2 regions of the Enterococcus sp. DIV0174 genome follow, and region 2 is predicted to be linked to the other one. Evidence: a T-box and tRNA genes for the amino acid it is inferred to sense, from the RefSeq annotation. Region 2 holds a T-box; the other holds one or more tRNA genes.
The links. The T-box of region 2 lies ahead of thrS (threonine--tRNA ligase). A T-box ahead of a tRNA ligase gene usually reads a tRNA of that ligase, here a tRNA-Thr.

Region 1: it has a tRNA-Thr gene. The T-box ahead of thrS (threonine--tRNA ligase) is inferred to sense a tRNA for this amino acid. The anticodon was not compared.

The regions. Positions count from the first base shown of each region.
Region 1 is NZ_CP172881.1:2,248,083-2,255,446, reverse strand. It holds gene IGJ93_RS10780 (pectate lyase-like adhesive domain-containing protein) at 143-2,047, shown strand; gene IGJ93_RS10775 (pectate lyase-like adhesive domain-containing protein) at 2,120-3,610, shown strand; gene IGJ93_RS10770 (DUF1905 domain-containing protein) at 3,700-3,981, opposite strand; tRNA gene IGJ93_RS10765 (tRNA-Thr) at 4,250-4,322, opposite strand; gene IGJ93_RS10760 (hypothetical protein) at 4,446-4,682, shown strand; gene IGJ93_RS10755 (glycosyltransferase family 2 protein) at 4,805-5,749, opposite strand; gene IGJ93_RS10750 (methylated-DNA--[protein]-cysteine S-methyltransferase) at 6,036-6,500, shown strand; gene IGJ93_RS10745 (YeiH family protein) at 6,591-7,364, opposite strand, start outside.
Region 2 is NZ_CP172881.1:1,734,711-1,742,074, forward strand. It holds gene IGJ93_RS08210 (peptidoglycan D,D-transpeptidase FtsI family protein) at 1-398, opposite strand, end outside; gene IGJ93_RS08215 (MurR/RpiR family transcriptional regulator) at 701-1,540, opposite strand; gene thrS (threonine--tRNA ligase) at 1,698-3,638, opposite strand; T-box leader at 3,704-3,907, opposite strand; gene IGJ93_RS08225 (2-hydroxymuconate tautomerase) at 3,959-4,138, opposite strand; partial or broken gene IGJ93_RS08230 (alpha/beta hydrolase) at 5,012-6,010, opposite strand; gene IGJ93_RS08235 (MFS transporter) at 6,007-7,182, opposite strand; gene IGJ93_RS08240 (helix-turn-helix domain-containing protein) at 7,236-7,364, opposite strand, start outside.

The sequences.
Region 1 (7,364 bases), 510 kb from region 2:
GGTTTTAAATAACTTTTTTTGAAATTAAAAAAACATGTATTCTTTATTTTATCTATATTGACTGTCTTGTTTTTCTGTTGGTATAATTATTTTAGAATTAAAATTTTATATAAAAATAACGGGAGGTATAGTTTTGAAAAACGTGGTGTTTCGTAATGGCTTGTTAGCAGGAGTATTGTTATCGACGTTATTGTTAACAAGTACGGTAAGTGGACAAGTAATACAAGGGAATGAAAGCGCAATCTCTGACAGTGTTCTGTTGGAAGATAAGGGTTGGAAAGTCGAAGTTGCTAACTGGCAAGAGCTAAAAGATGCTTTAAGTGATGAGTACGTTTCAGATATCACATTAGCGAATGATTTGACATTAGAGTCAACTGTAGCGATTCAGGGAGGAGAAAAACATATTCATGGAAACGGTCATACATTAGATGCGAATTCTTATCAAATATATTTTAATGAAGATTCGTCAATCGGGTCCATTGATAGTGCAACGATTATCAACACAGATATTTATGGCTTATTGTGGAGTGACAATCAAAATGTGCAAATTACATATGAAAATATTACCCATAGTGGGAAGCAAATGATTTACTTACCAAACGGGAAATTGATTCTAGCTGGAAAAGTTAGTAGTCATTCGGATACAGAGGAAGTTTTTCAAGGAAAAGAAATAGAATTAACGACGGGTGCAGAAGTTTTATTTGAAAACGACTCTACTCTTTGGGCGCCAGTGTCAATGGATTATGACCAAGCGAAGTTAACGATTGGAACAGGTGCAAGCTTTACATTAAATTCTAGTTCAATTGGCATTTATGGCGGAACTAATTTTATATTGACAAATCAAGGAGATTTGGAGGTTACCTCAAAGCTACATCAAGCAATTCATTTAGCTTCAAAGAGTAAAATGAATTTTGAAGCAGGAAGTAGTACGAAGGCAAATGGCGGAGACACAATTGAAGAAGCGGTTGAAGCCACTTCAGGAAGTATATTTGTACGAACAGGTGCAGATTTTGTTGCAGAAAGTAAAGGGACACAAGGAACTTTGATCGCAGGTGAAAAGATTGTGTTTGAAGATGGCGCAAATTTCTCAATTACAAATCATAATAAAAATGGAGTTGTCATGGGTTCTTACACGACTCCAACAGATGTCAGCATTGCTTCAACCAGAGGAATCAATACTTGGAATTTGGGAAATAGTGAAGCAAGCCAGCCAGATAAAGTGTACCAGAAAACAACAGCTACTTTTACGTTGTCAGGCTATCTATCGAGTGTGAAACAAACGAACATGCAATCAAGTAATGCAGATTTTTCGAGTACATATGTCACAGGACAAACAAGTAAAATTCAAGGTGGAACTTACGTCGGAGAAAAAATTGATGCACCTGTTTTTAACGTTGTGAATGACAAAGATAAGCAGTTAACTGGTCTTGGTACACCAGGAGCAACAATTAATGCTTACGTAGACGGCGTGCTGCTTGGAACTGGAGTAGTAGGGGCAGATGGTCGCTGGACAATCTCGATTGAGCCACAAGCAGAAGGAACAAAAATTGATGTGAATCAAGTTGTTGACGGAAACGAAAGTGAGTTTGTTTCACAAGTCGTTAGTCATTTGGATCAAACAGTTAACTTTTTTAAATTAGGTTACTGGCAAGGATATGGTCTGATTTTAGAAGGTTCAATTGATAACGGAAGCTTAGACTTAACAAATAAAGATGCTGTGAAGAAAACGCTTCATCTAACAGCAACGGATGGAACAGAGGTCGGAACGTTTGCTTGTGCAAACCATGATTGGTACAACACTGGCGTTTTCAATGGCTATCAAGCAATTGTTGAAGATACAGTGCTAGCTGGGCTAGAACCAGGAGAATATAAATTAAGTATCACACTTGAAGTAGGCGACTTTAAAGAAACACAAGACTTAAATGTCGCAAGTGCTGTCCGTGATAACTATGCGCACATCTTTACTGAAATTCCAGAAACAACCGTTGGTAGTCACACCATTGCGCCATTAGATAAAGATGGCATTGGCTATTTAGTCGTAAAATAAATGATAACGTACAATAACTTGCAGAGTTAACAAAATACTTAGCAAATCAACTATTTCTTGGAGGAAAGAATAATGATAAAAAAAGCAATTTATTTTTCCGTGACATTATTCACTTGCGCAGTGATGATGAACGGAAGTGTTGGCTTAGCACAAACAATTTCGAATGCTGAGAGACAAAATGAAATTGAAGTGTATAAAGGATTAGCAGAAGTGTCTACTCCTGAACAGTTAAAGGCTGCTCTGATTGACAGTTCGATTACAGAAATTAGTTTGCAAAATGATCTGGACTTAAAAGAAACGATTTTAGCTAATGCTAAAAATAAAACGATTTATGGCAATAACCATAAAATCAATGCCAATCTATTTCAAATAAAGGTCACTGTTGAAGATGCCCAGATAGCATTAAAAGATATAAAAATTGAAAATACCGATAACTATGGGGTATTTTGGAGCGATCAACCTAACGTTGTATTGAATGTTGAGAATGTTGATTTTGAAAATGGGCATCAATTTACTTACTTGCCTTCTGGTGAATTACAAGTTGCAGGAAACTTTAAATGTGTTTCCAATTTAGAAGAGGCATTTCAAGGAAATAAACTAACAATTTTACCGAATGCAATTGCAGATATGCGTGCAAGAGTGGGCTATCCTAATCCCGCAACAAATGGAATTGATATGATCGGTACGAATCCAAATGTTACGATTGGGGAAAATGCTTCTTTAAACGTTCAAGGTACACTTCACGGAATACACAACAATTCAAATCTGACATTGACTAATGAAGGAGCGTTAGAAGTTCATGGATTTGGTGGTTCTGCCATTAGTGTTGATAATAATAGTTCTGCATATTTTGCATCTGGAAGTACCTCAAAAATAAGTGGCAGTACAGGAATTGTTGGAAAAAACACCGATATTACAGTAAAAAATGGCGCTACTTTTGAAGCGATTGGTACAAAAGCACAGGGAACAATTATGAGTAATGGAAAAATTATTTTTGAAGAAGGAGCTAACTTTAAAATTGTAAATAATAATAGTCAAAAATTAGGAACTATTTTTGGGAGCAATATTGGTGGAAAAGCAACTATCCAACTGAATTCTAAGGAAGGTGTAAAAACTTGGGTGCGTGGTCGGGCGCTTCTTCAAACACCAGATCAAATTTATGCTGAACCAGTTGAAGCAGAATTTTCACTTACTGGAATTGGCAGTACTGCTGTTCAGGAAATGATTTCCTCTTCAAACGAAGATTTTTCGGCTGGTTTTATGGCGAATCAAGTAGGAAAAATAATTGGCGGTTCATTCGTTAATGATGATACACCGTGGCTTTTATTGCCACCTACTATTCAAAGCGAAGTAACATCTGTTGATGACAAGTTACAAGGAACAGGTTTCAAAGGAGCAACAGTTATTGCAAAAGTAAACAATGTTGAAATTGGAAGGACAACTGTTGACGAAGATGAACAATGGGTAATGGACATTCCTGCACAGCTAACGGGCACTATTATTGAAGTTCATCAAGAATATAATGATAAGGTCAGCCTAAATATAACTGTTAACGTTAAATAAAAAAACGTTGAGAAAAAGTACTAAATAAAAACTGGGCTCTCACTGTCAAGAGAGTCCATTTTTTTATGCGATAGGCTATTGTTAACGATTTAAATGGGGTGAACGGTAACGAGTACAGTATCACCAATTTTCTTTTTAATTTTCTTTCGAATTTCTTTTTTTATACCGAGAATATAGCAAATGCTGCCGTCTTCATTCTTCACTCCCATGTTTACAATACTTCCTTGATAATCTTCACCATCAAAAGTAGCATGGACTTTTATACGCCCTTGATGAAATTCTTTTCGGAGGTCGTAAGGAAAGATAACGTAGGCCCCACCTTTGCCAGCTTCAGAACAATAAATTTTTGATTCAAACTGATAACTTTTCATCATAGTAAACTTCCTTTTGCTGTGAGGTATTTTTCAATATAAAATAAATAAGTGATTTTTGCTATAAAAAAGAGCCTAAGACAAGTGAATGCCCAAGACTCTTGCATTTGTTTAGTTGCGGCCAAGTACTTTGTGCCACAACTTCATTCACGGTGTTCAAGAAGTAACTCCTTCCAAATAAGCCTAAATTTTACAAAAATTTGGGAAGCAATTTCCGAAAATTTATTCTTATTTGTTGGAGCAGGTCACTTCTTTCACAACCTTTTTATGCCAGCTGCAGGAATCGAACCTGTGACCTACGCGTTACGAGTGCGTTGCTCTACCGACTGAGCTAAGCTGGCAAATGCCAAAGAAATTATAAACCCAATCTTAATGAATGTAAAGAGATATTCGTAGATTTTATCAATTTCATGATTTTTTTCATAAAATGTGCTATAATTGTAATGAAAGGCAGGTTTTATGAAATGGCAACTTTTGGAAAATTTGATACACATGTCGTCCCGTCAGAATTGGGTGAAAAATTTACAATTGACACTCACGTCACTTTTACAGTACATGGAAAACCACAAACTGGCACGATTTCAAAGCAGCTTAAGAATTCTGCAGTGGTTGAAATTGATGAAACTGCTGAAAATGCCAACCTGATGACCCAAAGCAAAGGCGTAGTTATTATTAATTACAAACAATTACAAAAAATTTAGTCATGAACCATCTCGTACCAGTGAGATGGTTTTTTCTATGTCTTTTTATAAAATAAAAAAGAGACTAGGATTTATTTTTATCCCAGCCTCGTTAAAAAAATTTGTATTGATTGACGTATGTTTTAGTGAGAATCAATTTGATGAGGTTTCATTTTCTCTGTTTCACGAATGATATAAATAGGACGACGCTTGGTTTCATGGAAAATTTTCCCAATATATTTGCCAATAATACCAAGGCACAACAACTGGATTCCACCGATGAATAAGGTAATTGAAACCATAGAAGGCCAACCAGATGTGGGATCGCCGAATAAAAGAGCGCGAACAATGATAAATAAAATTGCAATCCCTGAACCGATACAAGAAAGTGCGCCAATTAATGCAGCTAAGGTAAGCGGTGCATCAGAAAAGTTGATGATGCCATCAATCGAATAACTTAACAGCTTCCAAAAAGACCATGAAGTTTCTCCAGCTACACGTTCACGATTTTCATAAGAAATATATTCTGTTTTAAAACCAACCCAGCTGAATAAACCTTTAGAAAAACGATTGTATTCTGTTAATTCTAAAACAGCATTGACCATTTGACGCGTCATCAAACGAAAATCGCGGGCGCCATCCACCATTTCAGTATCACTGATTCGGTTAATCAATTGATAGAATTTTTTGGCAAAAAAACTACGGATTACTGGTTCGCCTTCCCGAGTAGATCGTCTTGTTCCGATGCAATCAACATCAGAGGTCAAGATACGCTCAATCATTTTTGGTAACAATTCAGGCGGGTCTTGCAAATCAACATCCATGACGGTGACTAAATCACCTGTTGCAGCTTGCAAGCCAGCATATAATGCAGCTTCTTTTCCAAAATTTCTGGAAAATGAGACGAACCGCACGGAATCATAGGCATTAGCTAATTCTTTGATGACAGGTAAGGTCTGATCTTTGGACCCGTCATCAATAAACAAGTATTCAAAAGTATAAGTTCCACGATATTTTTCAACTTCTTGGAAAAAGAGTGGAATTGCTGCTTCTTCATTAAAGCAGGGTACGACGATAGAGACTTTCATTCGTTTGTTCCTTTCTGTTGCTCAACAACTAGTACTTGGTTAGTTGATAAGTTGAGTATTATGCTTTTTAGTGATATGTCTAGTGTAGCATTTCATTCAAAATTAAAAAAATTTTTCTTTAAAGAAATTGCTAAAAAACAGGAAGAAAGCTCCTTCCAGTTGCAATTTTACCTGAGATAGTAGATGATGAAGCAAACTTTTGAAATAGTTTTAAAGATTATTTTTTACATACAATTCTAAGGAGGAAAGTCTACCACACATCTGTTGAGTAGGCACAAAGAAAATCATGAAGATGAACACAATTGCTGGGGATCTTTGGTTTGACGCAGACGAAAAAGGAGTAACAAAAGTTAGCTTTACTTTGATTGAAGAGAGCGAAAATGCTAATCAGGAAATTTTGAACTTGACCAAAGAACAATTTACAGAATATTTTGCTGAAAAGCGAGAAGCGTTTACAGTTCCATTATCGATTAAAACAGGTACGGCATTTCAGCAAGATGTTTGGCAAGCATTAATCAATATTCCTTATGGCGAAACTCGTAGTTACAAAGAAGTTGCTCAGGCAATTGACAACCCGAAAGCAGTGCGCGCAATTGGGCAAGCGAATCGAGTAAATCCTCTGCCAATTATTGTCCCTTGCCATCGAGTAATCGGCCATAATGGTCAGTTAACGGGCTACATGGGCAATGGAGAAGAAGGGTTAGCCAAGAAACGTAAATTGCTTTTATTAGAAAAAATTCTTTCAGAATAAAGATGAATAGAAAAAGTTAGAGGCACAAAAAAAGTATGTCAGAAAGATTCTGACATACTTTTTCTCCTGTTTTATTGTAAGCGAGGATTTTTATAGGCGAATGAGCCAAATCAAACCTACCGCTAAAATCGTTTGACAAAGACCTACGGCAAGACCATAAGATAAAAATCGTGGACCTTCTTTCATAAATTTGACAAAGTCTAAACGAAGACCAATGGCAGCTAGCGCAGTGATTTCAAACCAAGTGCTGATAAAATGTGCAGTGTGATCAATCACAGTCGGTAGCGTGAACACGCTATTGACTAGGCAAAATGCTAGAAACCCTAAGACATACCATGGTAGTGGTAATTTTCTTTTATTCACATCTTGAAGATTTTGAACAAAGTTTTCGGGGTGTTTACGAACCATTACTTTTTCAAAAATATATACTACAACTACGAGTAATACAATACGTAAGATTTTGAAGAGCATTGAAAATTGAACAACAGAAGCATCTAAAAAGCTAGCTCCGGCAACAACTTGACCGACAGATTGAAGTGTTCCACCTAAAAGTGCACTTTTTTCGATGAGATTAGCACCGAAAAGCTGAAGACCTAAAAATGGTAAAGTCAACATCATTACGGTTCCTAATAAGTTAACTAACGTAATGATTTGTCCTTTTTCTTCTTCGTCAGCGCGAATGCTTGGCCCAATCGCTGCGATGGCAGACGAACCACAGACTGCGTTACCACCTGCCATCATCAATGAAGCAGTATCAGAAAATAATAATTTTTTCCCGATAAAGTATGCTGCCAAGATTGTCCCTGTCATTTGTAAAAGAATAAAAAAGATTCCTTTGACGCCAATTTGCGCAATCGTTTGAAC
Region 2 (7,364 bases):
GGCACATCAATTAGTTCGTTCAATTTTTTTGTTAATTTCAATAGGTCCGTTGATGTCATCTGTGAGCCTCTTGTAAAAGTGATTGCCTGATTTGCTTGATTTTTTACTAAAGCTTTTCCAGTTGCATCGTAAATCATCCCACGAGGTGAACTTTCTTGAACGGTAATTGTTGAAGATGATTTAACTTTGGCTTCCATCGTCTCACCATCAACGATTTGTAAATAACCTAACCTAGCAATCAATGCTACGAATAACGTAAATATAATAAAGAAGAGAACATTTAAACGAAAAGGAACGTGGGAACGCCGATAGGGTTTATTCCTCGGTTCTTGTGTTCCCTTTTTTAACTTGTCAAACCAAGAATTATTCTTTATTTTTTTCATAAAATCTTTCATTATTTCCTATCCTTCCCGCATACTTACATTCACGAAAAATTATACCCAAAAAAGTATGAATAACAAAGAAAAAATCATCAGATGATGAAATTCTTTAACGAAATTCAAGATACCAGAGTTTTTTTGTTTCACACTAGGTGGAACACAGTCAAGGAAGCTTGACTGAAAACTCATAATTTTAAGTGTTTTTTTGAAAACAACGTTTCCCATTTCTGTGAAACATCTACAAAAAACTTAACCTTGTGGAAAACTTTCTCCACACAAGTTTTCTTTTTCACGAATCAAATCCAGCTTTTTTACGCTCATTATTTAAAATATTGCTGAATTGCTTCACGTGTTTGAGCCACTTTCTCGCTTAAGTACTCATTTTTTGCCATATAGAAATAAAAAATGATATCAACTGTCGCAAATTGTGCCAATAGTGAGTTTGTGGCCGCACTTCGATTCGTGATTTCTTTAGGGCGAGAAGTTTGTACAGTTACATCTGCTAATTTACTTAATGGATTGTTTCCAAATTGAGTTAACACGATTACTTCGATATTCAATGATTTTGCTAACTCTCCTAAAGCAACGACATCTGCACTCTTTCCCGAATTCGAAACGAGCCAAAGAACTTTTTTTTGTTCGTTGCTGACTAATTGAGGCAGTAGCACATGGATATCTTTTTCAAAAATAATCGGTTTGCCCACTCGCGACCACTTTTGCAAAATATCTTCAACAACTAAAGACGAGGCGCCCACACCATAAAGGAAAACCGTTTCTGCTTCTTCTAAACTTTGAACAACAGTCCGGATGGTTTCTTCCTCCAAAATATCAACGGTTTCTTTGATTGCCACTTGTGCATTATTTCCAAGTTTATTTTTGATTGAATAAAACGATTCATTTGGTTCAATATCACTAAACCCTTCAACTAATCCCGTTTGTAATTCCGTTGAAACGGTAATTTTGAAATCCGTTAGACTTTGAAAGCCAATTTTTTTGGAAAAACGAACAACTGTCGGTGCACTTGACCCAGCTGCTTCGGCTAAATCATTCGCAGTCATTGTCGGAATTTTTTCTACATGATTGATAATATAATTGGCAAGTTTTCTTTCCGCAGAAGAATATTCTTCCATCATACTTTCGATACGACTAATTACGCTCATAAGTCACCATCCATTTAATTAGAGTCACTTTAGTATAACATACGAAAAATTTTTTCATTTGATTCCACCAAGAAAAAATTGGTTAATTTGTTCGAAAAATCCAAAATAAAAAAAAGGCTAGGACACTTACGCATCCTAACCTTGGCAAAAAAATCGTTTAGCCTTCACGACTGTAGTTTTTCACTTCAGCAACCATTGCATCAACAAAAATATTTAAGTCTTCAACAGAAGTTTCTTTACTTCCATAACGACGAACGTTGACAGTTGCATCATCCATTTCTTTGTCCCCAACAACTAATTGATAAGGAATTTTTTGTGTTTGTGAAGCACGAATCTTGTAACCCATTTTTTCATTACGATCATCAACTTCCACACGCAAGCCCTTCATTTGAAGACGTTCTTTGATTTCATAAGCGTAATCACCATGTGCTTCGACAGAAACAGGGATAATTGTTGCTTGGATTGGTGCTAACCAAGTTGGGAATGCACCTTTGTATACTTCTGTTAAATAAGCAACAAAACGTTCCATCGTTGAAACGATTCCACGGTGAATAACTACTGGACGATGTGTATTTTCGCCATCTTCGCCTACATATGTTAAGTCAAAACGTTCTGGTAACAAGAAGTCTAATTGAATCGTTGACAATGTTTCTTCTGTTCCTAAAGCTGTTTTTACTTGAACGTCTAATTTTGGTCCGTAGAATGCAGCTTCACCTTCTGCTTCAAAATAGTCAAGTTCTAATTCATCCATTGCAGCTTTTAACATTGTTTGGGCTTTTTCCCACATTGCATCGTCATCAAAATATTTCTCTGTATTGTTTGGATCGCGATAGCTTAGACGGAAACGATAGTCTGTGACGTTAAAGTCTGCATAGACAGCAACCATCAATTCAAGTGTGCGTTTGAATTCGTCTTTGATTTGATCTGGTCGTACAAAAGTGTGTCCATCATTCAAAGTCATTTCACGTACGCGTTGTAAACCTGAAAGTGCCCCAGATTTTTCATAGCGGTGCATCATTCCTAATTCAGCAATACGAATTGGTAATTCACGATAAGAATGGATATTGTTTTTATAAACCATCATGTGGTGAGGGCAATTCATTGGGCGCAATACTAACATTTCGCCATCGCCCATATCCATTGGTGGAAACATATCTTCTTGATAGTGGTCCCAGTGTCCAGATGTTTTGTACAGTTCAACATCACCCATAATTGGAGTGTATACATGTTGATAACCTAAGCTAACTTCTTTATCTACAATATAACGCTCAATTGTGCGTCGGATTGTTGCACCTTTTGGTAACCAGAATGGTAATCCTGAACCAACTTCAGGTGAAACCATGAATAAACCAAGTTCTTTTCCTAGTTTACGGTGATCTCTTTCTTTTGCTTCTTCACGTAAGCGAATAAATTCTTTCAACTCTTTTTTGTTGAAGAATGCTGTTCCATAGACACGTTGCATCATATGGTTATCTGAATTTCCGCGCCAGTAAGCACCTGCCACTGATAATAGTTTGAATACTTGGATGCGTCCAGTTGACGGAACGTGTGGGCCACGGCATAAATCAATGAATTCACCTTGTTGGTAAGCAGTAATTACTTCATTTTCTGGCAATTCAGTAATTAATTCTACTTTGTAAGGATCGCTTGCAAAAACTTCTAGTGCTTCTTGTTTTGATAACACACGACGTTCAATTGGCAAGTTTTCTTTAACGATTTTCATCATTTCAGCTTCAATGGCTGGCAAATCTTCCGCTGTAACAGGATTTTCGCCATTGTCAGTATCATAGTAAAACCCAGATTCAATCGCTGGGCCTACACCAAAATGAATACTAGGATATAAACGACGCATTGCTTGAGCCATCAAATGGGCGGCAGAATGACGAACTAATCCAAGTGCGTCTTCGTGATCTGGTGTCACAATTTCAATTGTTGCATCTTCTTCAATTGGACGATCCAAATCAACTAATTGGCCATTCACTTTACCTGCTAGTGCTTTTTTAGCTAAACTTTTTGAGATGCTTTCAGCAATTGCTAAGGTTGTGATGCCAACCTCAAACTCTTTGACTGCGCCATCTGGAAAAGTAATTTTTAACATAGAAATTCCTCCTTTGAATTTTGATTGACTCGATTCGACAAAAAAAGCCCTAGTATCTAAACAGATACTAGGACGAAAATTTCGTGGTTCCACCTAATTTTGAACACAAAAGATGTGTTCCTCGAGCGTGTTAACGGTCCGACCGCCTTTGTTTCAACAAAGGTTTCGAAAGTGGTCATCCTTTGGTTTTCTTCTGGAAAAGTTTCAGCCTAGCTTTTCCTCTCTAATAGAAGACTCTCAAATTCAGTTGTCTTTCTCGTCAATCAATTATGTGTTTATTTAACCACTAATATTTAGAAAAAGCAAGTATGAAATCAGACTTATTTTTTCCATTCTCCATTTACACCATAAGTACCTTTTTTCATTTCATTGATAATGACATGGATATGCTCTTTTGGTGCGTCCGTATTTTTATGAACAGCCTCAGTGATATCTTTCATCATATTTTCTAATTGTTCTGGGCTACGGCCTTCGACTAATTCGACATGAACAAACGGCATTTTCTTCACCCCCTTTCGCGATAGTTTTTCTTTCTTAAGACAAAAATAAAAATGGATGACATACAGCATATAAATCATCTACGTTTTCATTTGAACTCAAGTACTCGTTTTTCAACTAATGAACCTTGTTCTTCCGTACTTTATATTAGCACAAAAATAAGGATCAATTTTACTTGTTTCAAGACATTTTTATGAAACAGAAAAAAAACTTTCTAAAATAAAAAAGCAGTCAAAGTAAATTTATTTTGCGTTTCACTTTTCGGAATAATCACATACAAAAAAATAAAAATTAAGGAGTATTTTTCCTTAACGCCTGTTTGTCTTTTGAAAAAAATAAAACAGACTGGATATCATACCAAAATTGCATGTAAGAAAATAGTGCTCTATCCATAAGCAAACTAGCATCAATAAAACAAAAATGAGTTGAACTACATAGAGCCTTTTCTTGGAATTTCTTTCAGATGTCGTCGAATAGATCGTTTTTCTCATTTATTTTTATTCCTTTTATTTTGTTCCGTTCTAGCTTAATACTACTCGTTCTGGATTGTTCTCCTGCAAAACCTTTTGTTTTTCATTTTCAGCAAAAAACTCCAAGCTTAGCTATCCCATTATGTCATACTCAGTTCTGCTTTGCTTGTGATAATCATCCTGTTATTTGCTGTCATTAGTTTCTTGTTAAATAAAGGAGGTATGACAAAAATCTTGTCATACCTCCTTTTGCCGAATAAGCGATGTTCCCAACGCAACTCCTCTCCACATCATTCACAACTGTCCAAAAATATGAAAAGTTATTTTTGTCAGTTTCTCGCTATCTGTTCGGAGCTAAGCAGTTTGCGCCACAACCTTATTTTAGAACGTCTATTCCATTTCATCCTAATTATCCCCTTTCAAAAAAGTAATTCCTTCCAAAATCCCCTCTTCTGCTTCATCATAAATACCGATTTTATCCATAAATGCATGAATGACTCCTGGATATACGGTCATTGAACCTTCTGTCTTTGCAGCTAGCAACTTTTCAGCAAATGATTCTACTTGCTGTCTTAACGGATCAAATTCACCGACGATGATTTTTAACGGTGGTAATTGGGACAAGATCTTATCCGAAGCGAATAGTGGTGAAATCAACTCATTTGAACGATTGATTGAAGCCCCACAATACCAATCTTCAACCTGTGCCTCCAAAGACGAGAACCCATTAATATACTCCGTAACCAGTTCTTTTTCTTCTTAGCTTTGCGTTTTGATCGCACGCGTATCCCAAAATTCACCTTTTCCTTTTGATGTCAGGTCAACAACAGGATAGTAAGAAACTATTTTTTTTACATAACCAGTGGTCATAATTGACGCATCTAAAATAGCTACGCTGATTGCTAAATTCCCGCCTGCTGAATCACCAGCAACAAAAATTTTGTCTGATGAAATATGGAATAAATGACCTTCCGTTGCCAAAACTTCAACCACTTTATAACAATCCATCAATCCAGCTGGAAAAGGATTCTCTGGACTTAAGCGATAGCCAACAGAGACTACTGCCAAATCTGCTCTATCAGCAAATGTTCTACAAATTTGCTCTACATTTTGGATTGAGCCCCCAAAGAAGCCTCCACCATGATAATAAACTAAAACGGGTAATACTTTCCCTTTAAGTTTTTCCTTGCGATACACTCTTACGGGGATATGCCCCTTAAGTACCGTGTCCTCAATTAGCAGGCTATGCGTTGTGATGTCTTTAGCTGACCACCCCATACCATCTCTCATTTGAACAATCGTTTGTGGTGTGCTTTCTGTATTCGATTGTCCTGACGATGGCATTAGCTCCTCTCTACTCCCAGAAGTTAATTTTCCAACTAAGTTTTTTCTTTCAATGTTCATTGTTCCATTACCTTCTTTACTTTTTTATTTTGTGCTTGAATAAATAGCTGATAGATTACTGCACTAATAAGCAACAAAGCACCTGACAACAAAAAGGTTGTTGATGTCGTAGTGATTCCAGCCAATTTACTGAAACCTGATATAATTGTAGGATTTAAAAACACGCCCAGATTAATTCCAACTAACAGACAGGTGGAAGCAATATTTTGAGAAGCAGCGTTGCTGACTTCTGCCACTTCACTAAAGACCGTTGGGTTAATTAATCCTTGGAAAAATCCAATAGCAATCACTAACAAAGTAACTAGCACCAAGTGATTCACTAAACTGAGACTTCCAAGTGCAACACCAAGACATGCAACAGCAACCGGACCAGTAAATGACTTAAATCCTTGTTTTACTTTTCCAAAAACAATTCCACTAAAAAATCCACATGCAGTTAAAATGGCTAAACTCAAGCTGGCTTGTGCTGGTGTCCCAATCCCCATTTCGATGAATAAAGAAGCCAGTTTGAAAATTGCAGTCATAAAGAAAGCATAAACAAAAAATAGATAAACTGAATAAAAAATAACTGCTCTTTCTATTGTTACTTTTTCATCTGATGCATTTTCTTCTAAGTCTTGTTGGCCATTCGGTACGACAAATCCAAATAAAATGATTGGAATAATCGCAATGAAATACACAAGATAGCTTAAATGCCAGTTGAATTGTAATAACCATCCTGCAATCAGGCTAAAAATGGTACTACCTAAAGCTGTTAACGCTCCTTGGTATCCCAATAAGCGATTCCTTTCCTCACCACTGTAGTATTTGGTAATTAAAGAATATGCTAATGCATTGAATAAACCTATTCCGCAACCAAGCAAGAATCGTGAAACCAATAAAAGAGTATAGTTTGTTGTAAAAACTGGTGTGACTCCTGCTAAGAGGGCAATCGTTAGCCCCAGCAATACAGTCGGTTTGTCACCAATTTTCCGAGTAATCATTGGAGCAATAAAAACAAATAGAAAAATACCAAAATTGGGGACTGACATTAATAGTTCAATTGAACCAGCACTTCTGTTTGGAAACACTGATAAGATATCTGGCACAGTCGCCGATACAGCTGGCGCGACCATACAGATTAGGGATATCGACAAAATAGCAAATTTGAATAATGGGTTATTCTTACTCATACTAAAAAACCTCCAATTTATTTAGATAGCGCTTTCTATACTTGAATATTAGCTCACGCGATTAAATAAAATAAGAGGCTTTCCTGCTTACTATTAGGGCATATCCTGACCTTTTGATGCTTAGCGAAAGAATTTTGCCGTCTGATTATAATATTTTTTAGTGTTTTATTTAAAGACTTTGT